Regions from separate parts of the Roseibium algicola genome, predicted to be linked through region 3. Evidence: predicted binding sites of a transcription regulator. Region 3 holds the regulator's gene; each other region holds the start of a gene.
What was found. The regulator PhoB, encoded in region 3, activates phosphate uptake and scavenging genes when phosphate is short. The targets are predictions, from matches to a motif close to TGTCATNNANCTGTCAT.
Positions count from the first base shown of each region.

Region 1: ppk2 (polyphosphate kinase 2) is a predicted target of PhoB. The motif match lies at 3,457-3,473, and genes of this name have one in related genera.
Region 2: B0E33_RS22190 (bifunctional 2',3'-cyclic-nucleotide 2'-phosphodiesterase/3'-nucleotidase) is a predicted target of PhoB. The motif match lies at 1,849-1,865, and genes of this name have one in related genera.

Region 1 covers NZ_CP019630.1:3,098,216-3,103,860, reverse strand. The annotation lists gene B0E33_RS14580 (GlxA family transcriptional regulator) at 1-110, opposite strand, end outside; gene B0E33_RS14575 (MBL fold metallo-hydrolase) at 207-1,046, shown strand; gene B0E33_RS14570 (Gfo/Idh/MocA family protein) at 1,180-2,187, opposite strand; gene ppk2 (polyphosphate kinase 2) at 2,451-3,359, opposite strand; gene B0E33_RS14560 (TetR/AcrR family transcriptional regulator) at 3,582-4,223, shown strand; gene B0E33_RS14555 (carboxyl transferase domain-containing protein) at 4,299-5,645, shown strand, end outside.
Region 2 covers NZ_CP019630.1:4,798,291-4,803,935, reverse strand. The annotation lists gene B0E33_RS22205 (NAD(P)H-dependent oxidoreductase) at 86-850, shown strand; gene B0E33_RS22200 (lytic murein transglycosylase) at 983-1,789, shown strand; gene B0E33_RS22190 (bifunctional 2',3'-cyclic-nucleotide 2'-phosphodiesterase/3'-nucleotidase) at 1,996-3,978, shown strand; gene dksA (RNA polymerase-binding protein DksA) at 4,257-4,673, opposite strand; gene B0E33_RS22180 (flagellar assembly protein FliX) at 4,839-5,258, opposite strand; gene B0E33_RS31170 (hypothetical protein) at 5,315-5,611, opposite strand; gene B0E33_RS22175 (flagellar basal body P-ring protein FlgI) at 5,592-5,645, shown strand, end outside.
Region 3 covers NZ_CP019630.1:1,138,782-1,144,426, reverse strand. The annotation lists gene pstA (phosphate ABC transporter permease PstA) at 1-663, shown strand, start outside; gene pstB (phosphate ABC transporter ATP-binding protein PstB) at 711-1,472, shown strand; gene phoU (phosphate signaling complex protein PhoU) at 1,504-2,199, shown strand; gene phoB (phosphate regulon transcriptional regulator PhoB) at 2,280-2,981, shown strand; gene B0E33_RS05355 (GcrA family cell cycle regulator) at 3,308-3,844, opposite strand; gene B0E33_RS05350 (aspartate aminotransferase family protein) at 4,286-5,482, shown strand; gene argF (ornithine carbamoyltransferase) at 5,482-5,645, shown strand, end outside.

The sequences.
Region 1 (5,645 bases), 2.0 Mb from region 3:
TCGGCATCGCTGATCCGCGCAGCATGGCCCAGAATATCCTGGAGCCCGTAGACAGCGGATTTCAAGGATCCCGGATAAGCGAGAATGGCGATCGACAGCGATTGGTCCATTTGGCTGATTTAGCACATTCTTTGTCATTTGCGCCAATCGTTCCAGAAAACACTCGAAGCTAGGTTTCTCCAAAGCACAAACACATGGAGACCCCTATGCTCGGCACTCTCGATAAATCCACTTCGCGTATTGCACTCGGCGACCTGACCGTCACGGCCCTGTCGGACGGTTATCTCGACATTCCCGCAGCCTATTTTTCCAACGTGACACAGACCGAACAGGACGCCGTCAGCCCGAGCACTCGCTTTGGCGCCAATACCTGGTTGATTGAGACCGGCACCCGCAAGATCCTGGTCGACGCCGGTTCGGGCGAATATTTGAAGGAACGATTTCCAGCCAGTGGCACGCTGACCTGGCAAGCTCCGGAAAAGACCGAAGAGCGCGCAGCGGTGACCGATATCGTCATTACCCACATGCATGCCGACCATATCGGCGGACTGTCGCTGAACGGCAGCAGTCTCTTCCCGAATGCAGAGATCCATGTTCAGGCCGCCGAGTGGGACTTCTGGACCGACGAGGCCCTGCTGACCTCCGTACCGGAAGACAAACGGCCACTGGTGGGTCTCATTCAGGCGCTTGCGAAACCGGTCGGCAATCAGCTGCGGCTTCATCGTGGCGACGCCAACATCGGTGATGGCATCACCCTGCTTTCAGCGCCCGGCCACACCCCTGGCCATCAGGCCTTGCACCTTTCTTCAGGCAACAAGGAAGCCATTCTGCTCGCGGATGTCGTGGTGTCCGATGTGCTGCAATTTACCAATCCGGACGTCCGCTATGCGCTCGACAGCGACCCGGATCTGGCCGTGAAAACAAGAAGGGCTCTGTTCGACAGGCTGTCGGCAGACAGGATCCCCTTTGCCGCGACCCACCTGTCTACCGACAGGTTCGGATATCTGGAAACACGCGACAACGGGTTCGCTTTTGTGGAGATTTGAACACAAGGCGACTTTTCAACCACGCCAAGTCCTTTCGTGGCTGCGCAGGCCTTTGCCCCGCGGTCTCCTCAATAAACAAGTCCCGGCTTGGGGCCGGGACCTGGCTTTGCGGGAGGCAGGGTGAGCGAACGGCTTAGCCGATACTGACCCAGCCATCCTTTTCGGCCGACGCGAAGATGGCGTCGAGGATCTTCATGTTCTGGACGGCATCTTCCGCGCCATAAGGAAGCGGCGCTTCACCGGTGATCGCCCGGCCAAACACGTCCGCCAGTTCGGCATATTGATCGCAAGGCGCGATGATATCCGACTGCATCGCCGCATCGCCGAGCAGCGAACCGTCGTCAAGCCGGATCTGAACAGCTTCGCCCTGCGGCGCGTTGAAAGGAATGACGATTTCCAGCCGCTTCTTCGTACCGACCAGATGAATGCGTTGATAAGGTGTCAGCTGGGTCGAGACGGTGAAGTTGAGATGCCGGTTATTGCCGAAGTCGAGCAGGGCACTGGTCATGCGGTCGGTGCCGAAGGCGGGATCCCGGTCGATCAGCGAAACGACCCGCTGAGGTTCGGCATCGAAGAAATACCGGCCGGCCAGCATCGTGTAGCAACCGATGTCGAGCAGCGCACCCCCGCCGATATCCGCCTTGTTGCGGATGTTGCCCGGGTCATCGTTGTAGTAGCTGAAGAAGGTCTGGATCGCTTTCAGCTCCCCCAGATCACCGGACCGCACGATCTCGCGCGCCTTGATCCACTGCGGGTGCGCCCGAACCATGAAGCCTTCGGCAACCAGCTTGTCCTTCGGCAGATCCAGAAGCTGCTTTGCCTCGTCGGCATTCAGCGCGACCGGCTTTTCGCAAAGCACGTGCTTGCCCGCGTTCACCGCCTGGATCGTCACGGGCACGTGCATGTGGTTGGGCAGCGGATTGTAGATCGCGTCGATCTCCGGATCTGCGAGCAGCTCCTCGTATGATCCATAGGCCTTCTCGATGCCGAGACCCCTCGCCGCTTCCTTTGCCCGGTCGAGATCTCGCGAAGCAATCGCATAGGCGGTGCCGGTCTTCGACCGCTGGATGCCCGGAATGACCTTATCAAGACCGATTTTCGCGGTCGAAACGATCCCCCACCTGATAGTCTTTTCCGTCATGCCGGCATCCTTCCCATGATTTTGAGGTACGCACGCCAGATGACATAAAACGATTTAACTCCGCAAGGGCAGAAAGGCCGGAGAAAGGCCTGCTCGCTGGTGAAAAGCTGATTTGAATCCGGCCTCATCGGCTGGACGCGGGCAGCAGTCACACCAACATCGCCCCCCGGACAAGCGTAGCGGAGATCCGGGGAGACATCGGAGGTCTTTCGCCGTGATTTCACACAGCAGCGCCGCGCCCGTGAAGGGAGCACTGTCCCGGCTCAGAATTTCTCCGGCACGTAGAGATGCTCCGGCAGGACCTTGCGCTCATAATCGGAATTGTAGACCCGTTCCGGCAGCTTGATCGGGTCGTGCGGGATATCTTCGTAAGGGATCATCGACAGGAGGTGGCTGATGCAGTTGAGGCGCGCCTGCTTCTTGTCGTTGCCTTCCACGATGAACCAGGGTGCTTCGGGAATATTGGTCCGCTCGAAGGTTTCTTCCTTGGCCTTGGTGTAATCCTCCCAGCGCACGCGGGATTCCAGATCCATCGGCGACAGTTTCCACTGCTTCAGCGGATCGTGGATGCGCATCAGGAAGCGCAGCTGCTGTTCTTCATCCGTGATGGAGAACCAGTATTTGATCAGCCGCACGCCGGAGCGCACGATCATGCGCTCGAATTCCGGCACATCGTGGAAGAACTCCTCCACCTGGCTATCGCTGGCAAAGCCCATGACGCGCTCGACGCCGGAGCGGTTGTACCAGGAGCGGTCGAACAGCACCATTTCTCCGGCGGCCGGCAGATGCGGTACGTAGCGCTGGAAGTACCACTGGGTCTTTTCACGGTCGGTTGGTGCCGGCAGCGCCACGACACGGGCGACACGCGGATTGAGCCTTTGCGCAATGCGTTTGATGACCCCGCCCTTGCCGGCAGCGTCGCGCCCCTCGAAGATGATCACGATCTTCTCACCGGTATGCTGCACCCAGTCCTGCAGCTTCACCAGTTCGGCCTGCAGACGCAGCAACTCGTGGAAATAGGTGTTCCGGTCGATGGTCGACTTGTGCTTCTTCGCGGAGATGAAGGCGAGATCCTTGGCGACGAGAAAATCGTCGATCTCCATCTCCAGCTCTTCGTCCAGGCTGTCTGCCCATTCCGCTTCAACCCAGGTTTTTGCACTTTCTTCGGTCATCAATCGGTTCCTTTGAAATACATCCCGGAGGTACGCCCAGGTTCGTCAGCGCATTCAACCGGACGCAGAATGCCCAAGGACTGTGAACAGGTTATCCATGAAAGTTTTTTGACAGTCGCGCCTGTTCCCCTGTCATTCTTTCTAGCAGCAACGCTTTCGCACTCAAATTACCCTTGCAAATGAACGAACGTTCATTTATTTTTTGCAATAGGGAGAAACAAGATGGCAAGTGCAGCCGCAAGACCGCAAAGCCGATCCAGAACGGGCGCGAAAGGCCAGGAGACTGCCGCACGTGTGCGCAAGGCAGCCCTGAAACGCTTTGCCGCCAACGGTTATGCCGCTGTCTCCATGCGCGAAATCGCCGCCGATGTCGGCGTTCAGCCAGGCGCGCTCTACAACCATTTTCCGACCAAGCAGGACATCCTGAAGGACCTGATGCTCGCCCACATGGGCGAACTCCTTGCTGCCTGGGACGAAGCGGCTTTTCCGGCTGACATGGACCCGCTGGAGCGTTTTGTCCGCTTTCACATCCGCTATCACCTGGAACGGGCGGACGAGGTGTTCATTTCCTACATGGAACTGCGAAATCTCGAACCGGACAACTTCGACATCGTCGAAGCCGAGCGCCGTCGCTACGAGGGCATCCTGACGGGTATTCTGGAAACCGGCTCCGCTGAAGGTCGCTACAGCGTACGCGAACCGAGGGTCGCCACCCGCGCGATCATCGCCATGCTGACTGGCATTCCGAGCTGGTACCGCCAAGGCGGCCGCCTGTCGAAACTGGATATCGAAGAGATCTACCTGGACCTGGCGCGCAAGGCCGTTGCGCCGGGGAACCAACACATTCCGGCCCCTCAGGCGTGAAACCGGACGCGTGGGGAGCAAGCAACTGAACTCAATCGACCGTCCACAAGGTTGATCCAAGGGAGACCGGGTGACATGAGCATCCTGAAATCGAGCCTATCGCCGAGAAGCGAACAGTTTGCAGCAAACCGCGCCGCCCACGAAGCGGCCATGGACACCGTCAAGGCAGCAGCCCAGACAGCCCTGGACGGTGGTGGTGAGACCGCCCGACAGCGTCATGTGTCCCGCGGCAAGATCCTGCCGCGCGAACGCGTCTCCCGCCTGCTCGATCCCGGCTCACCCTTCCTGGAAGTCGGCATGCTGGCCGCCCACGAGATGTATGAGGGCGCGGCTCCCGCAGCCGGCATGATCGCGGGCATCGGTCGGGTTGAAGGCCGCGAGGTGATGATCCTCGCCAATGACGCGACCGTCAAAGGCGGCACCTATTATCCGATGTCGGTCAAGAAACACCTGCGCGCCCAGGAAATTGCCTCGGAAAACAATCTACCCTGTATCTATCTGGTCGACAGCGGCGGCGCAAACCTGCCCAACCAGGACGAGGTCTTCCCGGACCGCGACCACTTTGGCCGCATCTTCTTCAACCAGGCCAACATGTCGGCAAAAGGCATCGCCCAGATCGCGGTCGTCATGGGTTCCTGTACAGCGGGCGGTGCCTATGTGCCGGCCATGTCGGACGAGACCATCATCGTCAAGAACCAGGGCACCATCTTCCTGGCCGGTCCGCCTCTGGTGAAGGCCGCCACCGGCGAGGAAGTATCTGCGGAAGATCTCGGCGGCGGCGATGTCCACACGCGCCTGTCCGGTGTTGCCGATCATCTGGCCCGCGACGATGCCCACGCACTGGCCCTCGCCCGCCGCGCCATCGCCAGCCTCAACCGCACAAAGACGCCATCCGTCGCGCTGCAGACCCCGGAAGACCCGCTCTACGATCCGGACGAAATCCTCGGTGTCGTTCCGGCCGATCTGAAAACGCCCTACGACATCCGCGAAGTGATCGCCCGCACCGTCGACGGATCGCGCTTCGATGAATTCAAGGCCCGCTACGGCACCACACTGGTCTGCGGCTTCGCCCATATCCATGGCATGCCGGTCGGCATTATCGCCAACAACGGCGTTCTGTTTTCCGAAAGCGCGGTGAAAGGGGCCCACTTCGTCGAGCTCTGCTCCCAGCGCAAGGTTCCGCTGGTGTTCCTGCAGAACATCACCGGCTTCATGGTCGGCCGCAAATATGAGAGCGGCGGCATTGCCAAGGACGGTGCCAAGCTGGTGACGGCGGTCGCCACCACCTCGGTCCCGAAGATCACCATGCTGGTGGGCGGCTCCTTCGGCGCCGGCAACTACGGCATGTGCGGCCGGGCCTATTCGCCGCGCTTCCTGTGGACCTGGCCCAATTCCCGCATTTCGGTCATGGGCGGCGAACAG
Region 2 (5,645 bases), 2.5 Mb from region 3:
CCCGTTCTCATTTCCAGGCCGGAAAAGACCGTTTAGGGTGTGGCCCGTTACCTGATTTGTCGCTCATTCCGGAAGACCCCACCGCGTGACCACCACCCTCATCGTTCTCGCCCACCCTGCTCAGACTTCCTTCAATGCTGCCTGGGCGCGCGCAACCGAAGCCGCGTGCCGAGCTGAAGGCGATGAGGTGCTTTGGTCAGACCTCTACCAGCTTGGCTTTGATCCGGCGGAGCGCGCAGTGCACTATGCAGAGGAGATCGTCACCGAACCTTATGACGTCCTGAAAACGCAGGAAGCTGCCTCAAAAACCGGGAACCTTCCCGCGGTCATTACGGAAGAAGTCGAGAAGCTGCGCCTGGCGGACCGGATCGTGTTGCATTTTCCGGTCTGGTGGTTCGCCCCACCTGCCATCCTGAAGGGCTGGTGCGAGCGCGTGCTGGCCAACGGCGGCCTGCACGACACTTCCAACCGTTTCGATACCGGCCATTTCAGGAACAAGCCCGTTCTCTTCTGTGTCACGACCGGCTCCAAGGCGAGCGAAAGTGCCCACAACGGCAAGGAAGGCGACATTCAGATGCTGCTTTGGCCGCTCGCCTACACACTGCGCTATCTGGGTTTCGATGTTCTGGTTCCCAGGATCGTCCACGGTGTTCACGGTTATCACAAGGGGGCGGCACGGGAAGACCTGGAAACGCGACTTCAAAACGAGATCGAAGGCCATCGGAAGACGATCGCAAGGTTCGAAACGCTGCCGAAGATCAGCTTCAATGCCGACAGCGAATTCGACCGCGCCGGCACCCTTAGCCCGGGCGCGCCATCTCACAGCCACTTCATCCGGCACGACCCCTGATTTTGCGACAACCGGAAAAGACGTAACCGGATTTGTCCGCCCACACACCTCTTTTTCCTGTATCTGCCGGATGACGCTACCGCTTTTTCGGATAGAATGCCGGTAATCTTATATTGGCCCAGCGGGGATTCGATGCGCCTCCTTTCTGCATTCGTCTTTGGTTTTGTTCTTCTGTCCGCACCTTCTGCCTGGAGTGCAAGCTGCGGCAATGGCCCGGGTGGTTTCGAAGCCTGGAAACAGTCGTTCATTGCAAATTCCCAAAGCTACGGCCTTAAGAAAAGGGTCGTTGAATCGTCCCTCAAGAACGTGAAATACAACAAGAAGGTGGTCTCGCTCGACCGGAACCAGAAATCCTTCAAGCTCAGCTTCAACCAGTTCTATGCCAAGCGGGTCAACAACGCGATGATCCGGCGGGGCAAGCAGCTCGGCAAGACCTACGCCCGCATCTTCCGTGGCATCGAAAAGAAATACGGTGTTCCAGCACCTGTACTGCTGGCGATCTGGGGGCTTGAAACCAACTACGGCAGCTTCTCCGGCAACATGCCGGTCCTGCAATCCCTTGCCACGCTGGCCTATGATTGCCGCCGGTCCGATTTCTTCACCGCCGAACTGGTCGCCGCGCTCAAGATCGTGCAGGGCCGTGACATGCAGCCGGCCGAAATGAAGGGTGCCTGGGCCGGCGAACTCGGCCAGACCCAGTTTCTCGCCACCAGCTATGTCCGTTATGCGGTCGATTATGACCGCGACGGCCGCAAGGACCTGATCCGCTCGATCCCCGATGTGTTGGCTTCCACCGCAAATTATCTTGCGCAGAAAGGCTGGCGCCGCGGCCAGGGCTGGGGCCCGGGCACTGCCAATTACAACGTTCTCAAGCAATGGAACAAGGCCAGTGTCTACGTGGAAACGATCTCGGTCATGGCTGGCCAGATCAGCGAGTAGACCCCGCTCGACGGCCCATAAACCTGCTTGACAAAACTGACGATCCGGGCAGCAATTTGCGTCATACGGTTGTAATCCTTGCGGACCAAAACCGTGTGCCGCGGAAACATGCCGCCCGGCTGGCACCGGCAGCTGTCGGTCCGGCTCGTGCTGTTCCGCAAGGCTGAACGACACCAATCGCCGAGCGACCGAACAGGAGCCATTCCATGTCCAGTATCAAAGACTTTTCGATTTCACGGCGCACCCTTTTGATGGGCGCGGCGGCAACTGGCTTCACGGCAGCTCTGCACCCCTATTCCGTTCTGGCCAAGGAAGGTACGGCTCACCTTCGCCTGATGGAGACCACGGACCTCCATGTCCATGTCTTCCCTTACGACTACTACAGCGACAAACCTGTCGACACCGCCGGCCTCGCCCGAACAGCCACACTGATCCGCGATATCCGGAACGAGGCGACAAACTCGGTTCTGGTCGACAATGGCGACTTTCTGCAAGGCAACCCGATGGGGGACTATGTCGCCTATGAACGCGGCATGAGCGAAGGTGACCTGCACCCGGTCATCAAGGGCATGAACGTCCTTGAATTCGACGCGGCAACACTCGGCAACCACGAATTCAACTACGGTCTGGACTTCATGATGAAGGTGCTGGCCGGGGCCAATTTCCCCGTCGTCTGCGCCAATCTTGTCAAGGGCAGCACGCTGGCCGGCAACCCGCGAGACGACGCCCTTTTCCTGAAGCCCTATGTGATCGTTGAAAAACAGGTCACCGACGGTGCCGGCAAGTCCTATCCGATCAAGATCGGCTTCATCGGCTTCGTGCCACCGCAGATCATGAACTGGGACCGCCGCCACCTGGAAGGCAACGCCAATGCGCGTGACATTATCGAAACCGCCAAGGCCTTCGTCCCGGAAATGCGCGAACAGGGCTGCGACCTTGTAATCGCCCTCTCCCACTCGGGGATTGATGCCAACGATTATTCCGAAGGCATGGAAAACGCCTCCCTGCACCTTGCCGGCGTGGACGGGATCGACGCCGTCTTTACCGGTCACCAGCATCTGGTCTTCCCCGGTCCCCAGTATGAGGGGCTGCCGGGTATCGACAGCGAGAAAGGCACGTTGTTCGGCAAGCCTGCCGCGATGGGCGGTTTCTGGGGATCGCATCTGGGCGTCATCGACCTGATGATCGAGCGCGACGGCAACGGTTGGCGTGTCGCCAATTTCATGACCGAAGCACGTCCGATCTACGAAAAAGAAGGTCGAACCGTGACACCGCTGGTGGAGAGCCAGCAGGATGTACTCGATGCGGTGAAGGAAGATCACGAGGCAACCCTTGCCTATGTCCGCCGCCCCGTCGGCAAGACGTCGGCTCCCTTGCATTCCTATTTCGCCCTCGTGGCCGACGACCCGAGCGTCCAGATCGTTTCAAAGGCGCAGATCTGGTACATCGAACAGATGCTGAAGGGTACGGAATGGGAAGGCCTGCCGGTTCTTTCCGCAGCAGCGCCTTTCAAGGCCGGCGGTCGTGGCGGCCCGGACTACTACACCGACGTTCCGGTCGGCGATGTCGCCATCAAGAACGTGGCCGATCTCTACCTGTATCCGAACACCATTCGCGCGGTCGCCATCAAGGGCAGCACGGTGAAGGAATGGCTGGAACGTTCAGCCGGAATTTTCCAGGAAGTCGAGCCGGGCAAGGCCGACCAGACACTGATCAACCCGGAGTTTCCAAGCTATAATTTCGATGTGATCGACGGTGTTACCTACCAGATAGACCTGAGCCAGCCGTCGAAATACGACGCGAAAGGCGAAGTCCTCAATCCGGACGCCAGCCGCATCGTGAACCTGGAGTTCAACGACGCACCGCTTGATCCTGAAGCAACCTTCGTGGTTGCGACCAACAATTACCGTGCAGGTGGCGGTGGCAATTTCCCCGGCATCAGCGACGACGTTGTCGTTTTCATCGGCCCGGACACCAATCGCGACGTCCTGGTGCGCTACATTGTCGAACAGGGCACGATCAACCCTTCGGCAGATGCCAACTGGTCGTTCAAACCGATGCCGGATACCAGCGTCCTGTTCGAAACCGGCCCGGGCGGTACACAGCACGCTGCCTCGGTGGAAGGGGTCAAGATTGAACCGGCAGGTGACGGCGCAGACGGCTTTGCCCGTTACCGGATCACGCTTTGAACGGTCTCGACTTTCGCAAGCCTGCTTGAACGAGCAGGCTCCCCCAAAAACTTATCCTGAGGAAGCGCATAGCGCTGTCTCGAAGGATGGGTCGCATGCTTGTGAGCGTGCTGCCCAACCTTCGAGGCGGACCTGATGGTCCTTCTCAGGGTGAGGCGTGCGGGCGGTCGGCATGGGAAAGCTGCCCACAGACATAAAAAAACCTTCCCACGAGGGGAAGGTCTTGAAAGTCGTTACGGATCTGCCGTCTGTGCGGCAAACCGGCCGTTTTCTGGAAATCAGTCGTCGCGATACACTTTTTCCCGACGCTCGTGGGCTTCCTGAGCCTCGATCGACAAAGTCGCGATCGGGCGCGCCTCGAGGCGCCGAAGAGAGATCGGCTCGCCGGTCTCTTCGCAATAGCCATAGCTTCCGTCTGTAATGCGTTCCAAGGCATCATCGATCTTCGAGATCAGTTTCCGCTGACGGTCCCTGGCGCGAAGTTCAATGGACCGATCCGTTTCGGACGACGCACGGTCGGCAAAGTCAGGATGGTTCTGGCTTTCCTCCTGAAGATTGGCGAGGGTTTCCTTGCTTTCCTTCAGGATCTCTTCTTTCCACACAAGCAGCTTGTTCCGAAAGTACTCGCGCTGCCTGTCATTCATGAACGGCTCGTCTTCCGAGGGTCGATATTCAGACTCAATTTCAACCGTCATCGATAGCTCCGGATTACCGTTATGCCGGGCGCAATATATAGGCGGTTCCGCCAGCGGACAACGGTTCATTTGCTAAAAATGGCGTCAAGGAAAGTTTATACCTTTCAAGACGTTGCGTAAATTTTGAACACTAAGCCGACAAATTTTATCGATTTGTGTGCACGCTCAATCCTGGAATCGGCCGAGCTTTGCAAGCTCGACTTTGACCCGCAATTCGATCTCCTCGAGCACCGAATCAACCTCAGGATCACCACTCGACTGGCGTTTGGAAACCTGCCTGGCGAGCAGCTCCAGCCGGTCCTCCGACACGTGTCCGGCAAGCAGATCCGCCCGCACCGACTCCAGTGTGTCCAGCAGATTGTGCCCGTGCTTGGTAGCGCGGGATCGGCGCTCGGCACGGTCGTCAACCTCCTGCAGGGCCAGCAAGGCATCCATGCCCTGAATGGACGCACCGCCCGCGGTCTGGGAAGACTGTGAAACCTCACCCCCAAGGTCCGGTGCGAACTGGTCGCCGCTTGAAGAAACGCTCTTCTTGGCGCCTCGTCCCTGAACGCCGGAAATGGGTTTATTGCCTGTAATACGCATGATCGATCTTCCAGTCGGACTGACGGCAATTCTGGCGCATGGAGTGGCTCTGCCCGTCAGATTCTGCCGAGAAGGGTAAATGAGTCCTTGGGGGTGAGGCAATATTTGCCGACCAACAGGTACAATTCTTTAACCTCAAGCGACAGTTTTGCGTGGATATGCTCGTGATCATACCAGCAAAGAGCCCGGATTTCCGCCACTTTTATGGAAAGAACCAAAGCCTTTGTAAAAAGTGGCACGGCTCTCGCATTGCGCATTTCGAATATATGTATCCCGGCAGCAAAGCCGGAAACACGATGGCGGGCCAGATCAGTAATGCGAAAAATTGGTGAAATGATCTGCGGAGGGTTCAAGCGGCTGGCACTTCTGGGTGCTGCCGCCGCCGTT
Region 3 (5,645 bases):
CTGTTCATGATGCTGGTGGTGCTGTTCCTGTCGCTGCCGATCGGCGTGGCCGCTTCCATCTACCTGGAAGAGTTCGCTCCGCAGAACAAGTTCACCGATCTGATCGAGGTGAATATCTCCAACCTGGCCGCCGTTCCCTCCATCGTGTTCGGTATTCTCGGTCTGGCGGTCTTCATCCAGTTCATGCATCTGCCGCAATCCGCACCGCTGGTCGGTGGCCTGGTGCTGACGCTGATGACACTTCCGACGATCATCATCTCCACCCGCGCCTCCTTGAAGGCCGTTCCGCCGAGCATCCGCGATGCGGCCCTTGGTATTGGCGCCTCCAAGATGCAGTCGATCTTCCACCATGTCCTGCCGCTGGCAATGCCTGGCATTCTGACCGGCACGATCATCGGTCTGGCACAGGCGCTTGGGGAAACCGCTCCGCTGCTGCTGATCGGGATGGTCGGTTTCATCGCCTCCAATTTCCCGGACGGTGTGGCTGCCGGTTTCTTCTCTCCGAACTCGGCCATGCCGGCCCAGATCTACGAGTGGGCGAAACGCGCCGACCCGGCTTTCTATGAACGCGCTTGGGGCGGGATCATCGTGCTGCTGGTCTTCCTCATGACCATGAACATTATCGCTATCATCCTGCGCCGCAGGTTTGAACGCCGCTGGTAAGGATTGCTCCGATGAACGAGATGCCGAATTTTGAACAGGCGAAAACCATGACCGACAGCAAAATTTCCGCGAACAAGGTGCAGGTCTATTATGGCGATACCCACGCCATCAAGGACGTGGACATCGAGATCCAGCCGCGGTCCGTGACTGCCTTCATCGGTCCCTCCGGATGTGGCAAGTCGACGTTCCTGCGGACGATCAACCGCATGAACGACACCATCGACATCTGCCGTGTGGAAGGGTCGATCAAGATCGACGGTGAGGACATCTACGATCCCAAGGTCGATCCCGTACAGCTGCGTGCCAAGGTCGGCATGGTTTTCCAGAAGCCGAACCCGTTTCCCAAGTCGATCTACGACAACATTGCGTATGGTCCGCGGATCCATGGTCTGGCCCGCAACAAGTCCGAGCTTGATGAAATCGTAGCCTCCAGCCTGCAGAAGGCCGGGCTTTGGGAAGAAGTCAAGAACCGTCTGGACGAGCCGGGCACCGGCATGTCGGGCGGTCAGCAGCAGCGTCTGTGCATTGCCCGTGCGATTGCCGTCAGCCCGGAAGTGATCCTGATGGACGAACCGTGCTCGGCGCTTGACCCCATCGCGACCGCGAAGGTGGAAGAGCTGATCGACGAACTGCGGGAAAACTTCACCATCGTGATCGTGACCCACTCGATGCAGCAGGCTGCCCGTGTGTCTCAGCGAACCGCGTTCTTCCACCTGGGTGTTCTGGTGGAGGAAGGTCTGACGGAGGACATCTTTACCAATCCGAAGGACAAGCGTACGCAGGACTATATTACGGGCCGCTTCGGCTAAGCATTTTTTAGGTTTCTGAAGGGGACACAGGATGTCTGAACATACAGTCTCGGCTTACGATGACGAACTGACGGCCATGGCCGGCAAGGTTGCCGAAATGGGTGGTATTGCCGAAAAGGCTTTCGCCGATGCGGTGTCCGCGCTGGTGTCGCAGGATCTGGAGCTTGCCAAGGCGACGATCAAGGGCGATGTCCGTCTGGACAGCCTTTACAACGAACTTGAAGTGAAGCTGATCGAGCTGATCGTCCGCCGCCAGCCGATGGGGCAGGACCTGCGTGAAATCACCGCCGCAACGCGCATTGCCAATGACCTGGAGCGTGTTGGCGATCTTGCCAAGAACGTTGCCAAGCGCGTCATCGCCATCGACAGCGACTTGCAGTCCAAGAAGCTCGCGATCGGTGTGGAGCACATGACGGAACTTGCTCTTTCGCAGCTCAAGCAGGTGCTGGATGCCTACGCCCGCAAGGATGCGGAAGCCGCCCGCCGGGTTCAGGAAGCCGACGCCGAGGTCGACGCGATCTACACGTCGATCTTTCGCGAACTCCTGACCTACATGATGGAAGACCCGCGGGTCATTACCCAGTGCGTCCATCTCTTGTTCTGCGCAAAGAACATCGAGCGCATCGGCGATCACGCCACGAACATCGCCGAGAACGTCTACTACATGGTCACTGGCGAGCGTTTGCCGGAAGACCGGGCAAAGGTCGACGAAACAGGCGCGGTCTGACCCGCCGGTAATCGTCGGATTTGCAGAAGATCTTAACGGCCGGCGCTTCGGCGCCGGTTGCGGTAATTGGAGCGAGATGTATGCCGAAGGTGCTCATCGTTGAAGACGAAGAACCGCTCAGCCTTCTATTGAGATACAATTTGGAAGCGGAAGGGTACTCGGTCGAGTCCTGTGTCCGGGGTGACGAGGCGGAAATCCGCCTGCGGGAAAGCCTGCCGGATCTGTTGCTGCTCGACTGGATGCTGCCGGGCCTGTCCGGAATTGAACTGTGCCGCCGCCTGCGGGCGCGCGAAGACACCGAGCGCCTGCCGGTCATCATGCTGACGGCACGCGGTGAGGAAGCAGAGCGCATCCGCGGCCTGTCGACCGGTGCCGACGACTACGTGGTCAAGCCCTTCTCGGTACCGGAATTGATGGCCCGCGTGCGCGCCATCCTGCGCCGGGCAAGTCCGGAAGTGGTGTCCAGCATGTTGCGATCCGGCGATATCGAACTGGATCGCGAAACGCACCGCGTTCGCCGCAACACCAAGGAAATACACCTGGGGCCGACGGAATTCCGCCTGCTGGAATTCCTGATGACATCGCCTGGCCGTGTCTTCTCCCGCGAACAACTGCTGGATGGGGTCTGGGGTCACGATGTCTACGTGGACGAACGCACTGTCGATGTTCACGTCGGTCGCTTGCGCAAGGCTCTGAACAAGGGCAAGGCGAAGGATCCTATCCGTACCGTCCGTGGTGCCGGATACGCCTTCAATGACCAGTTCACCTCTGCCACTGCCTGAGCGCAACTTGCAGAATGGAATTAAGGAGCCCGCTTTCAAGCGGGCTTTTTGTTTCTCAGCGGTTATGTGCCTTTCGCGGAACAAGGTTCTCTTCTGCGACCACCCCATCAGATGTGTCGGTGTCGGGGCTGATCCTGCGGTCCCTGTCGTGGCGGAGCGGTCAAACAAGGTTTGATTTGATGGAACGGAAACGACATGGATCGGTGCCAAGAACAAGCCGTGGGAGGTCACTGGTCGGGGTCGGGCATCTGGTCAATGGAAGGCCCAAACAAAAAAAAGCCCGCCAGATGGCGGGCTTTCTCATGAATTGGTTAGGTGCGAGGCTATCAGCCTGCCTGAGCCATCGTCTTGCGATCGCGGCGGCGGTCGGCGACCGGCTGATACGCGATCTTGCAGTGATGAGCGCAGTAGGGGACGCCGGCATCGGACTGGCGGCCGCAGAAGTAAAAGTCGTCGGTCGCCGGGTCGCCAATCGGCCATTTGCAGGTCCGCTCGGTCAGCGTCAGGATGGTAGCCCGCTGCGAGATCGGAACGAGCTCTGCAATCGGCTCTACGCGCGGCTTGGGGGCCACCACTGGTGCAGGCGAGATGTCTGCTTTAAGGGCCGTCGCGCCGATCGACTGCGGATGTGACGTCGTCGGTTTCTTCGGCGCTGCACCCGTTGCAGGAGCTGCGGTGCGCGGCCGGCGCGGCTTGGCGCTTGAAGAGGTGGACTTGGCGCGGCCGGACAGGCCAAGGCGGTGCACCTTGCCGATCACGGCGTTACGGGTAACACCACCCAGTTCGCCTGCGATCTGGCTTGCGCTCAAGCCGTCGCCCCAAAGCTTTTTGAGAAGCTCAACTCGTTCGTTTGTCCAACTCATTGCCGCACCCTTTAGTTTGACCGTCCTGCGGCCATTAACCCCGTGTTAAGCATGCGCAAGCACGCTTAATGCTGGCAGATCTAGTGCCTCTTGGTGATTTGCCTCACGAGATCTCGTGTCTGATTGCTGAGAGGTTACAATAACGTTAATTTGTCAGGCAACCACTCGACCCAAACCAGTTGGGGATGAAACGACTTTTCCCCAATTATGGCGAGGTCATTGAGAATTTTATGAAATCCGCCCTCCGCGGCACATGAAATGTCTTGTGCGCCATTTCCATTGACAGTGCATGGTACCGGCAGTGTATAAGAAAGCCGCTGCGTGCCGCCTCATCGGGGCGGCACGTTGCGTTTTGGCCCTTCGGCATCTTTTCAAGGTGACGGCCCGGCGTCGGGGCGACGCAGGGGACAGCAGGGGCGTTTAAAGGAGACAAACGAGGTTATGTCCGCGACTGCACTATTCGGAAATTACGCAAGATCGAACCTGTCTTTCGATCATGGGGAAGGCGTCTGGCTGGTTACCACCGATGGCCGACGATTCCTCGATTGCGGTTCCGGCATCGCGGTCAACGCACTCGGTCATGCCCATCCGCATCTGGTCAAGGCATTGCAGGATCAGGCAGCCAAGCTGTGGCATACCTCTAACCTGCACCAGATCCCGGATGGCGAACGGCTGGCGCAGCGCCTGTGCGCGGAAACCTTTGCCGACAAGGTGCTGTTCGTGAATTCCGGCGCGGAAGCGATGGAAGCTGCCATCAAATGCGCGCGCCGTTATCATTATGACAACGGCAACCCCGAGCGGTTCCACATCGTGACCTTCGAAGGCGCCTTCCATGGCCGGACCATCGCGACCATCGCGGCTGGCGGCCAGGCGAAATATCTTGAAGGCTTTGGCCCGAAGGCTCCGGGTTTCGACCAGGTGCCGGCAGGAGACCTGGATGCGCTGAAAGATGCCATCGGACCGCAAACGGCCGCGATCGCGATCGAGCCCGTGCAGGGCGAAGGCGGTATCCGCGAAATTCCGGCCGATTTCCTGCGTGCGCTGCGCAAGATCTGTGATGACAACGGCATTCTGCTGATTTTCGACGAGATCCAGACCGGTGTCGGACGGACCGGCAAGCTGTTCGCTCACCAGTGGACGGGCGTGGAACCGGACCTGATGGCAATCGCCAAGGGTATTGGCGGCGGGTTCCCGATGGGCGCATGTCTTGCAACGGCAGAAACGGCAGCGGCGCTGTCCCCCGGGACCCACGGCACCACCTTTGGCGGCAATCCGCTGGCCATGGCAGTCGGCAATGCCGTTCTGGACGTCGTTCTGGAAGACGGGTTCCTGGAAGGTGTCCGTCAGAAGGGGCTCAGCTTCAAGCAGAAGCTGGCCGGACTGGTGGACGGCCATCCGGACGTTCTGGCCGAAGTACGCGGCAACGGCCTGATGCTCGGTCTGAAATGCGTGGTGCCGGTAGCAGATTATGTGCTTGCAGCCCGTGAAGCCGGTCTGCTGGCAGTTCCTGCCGGCGATAACGTGGTGCGCATCATGCCGCCGCTGACCATGAGCGAAGAGGAAATTTCCATTGCTGTCGAGCGCCTGGAACAGGCTGCTGTCGCCATGGAAGCGAAATTGGCGGAAGGAGCGGCCTGATGACCGCAAACGGAACCTACCGGAACTTTCTGGATCTGACGGACTTCGAAGGCGACGAACTGCGCGCCATCCTGGACACCAGCCGGAAGATCAAGTCGAGCCGTAACGGCGTGCATCGCGGCCAGGGTCCTCTGGCCGGCAAGGTGCTGGCCATGATCTTCGA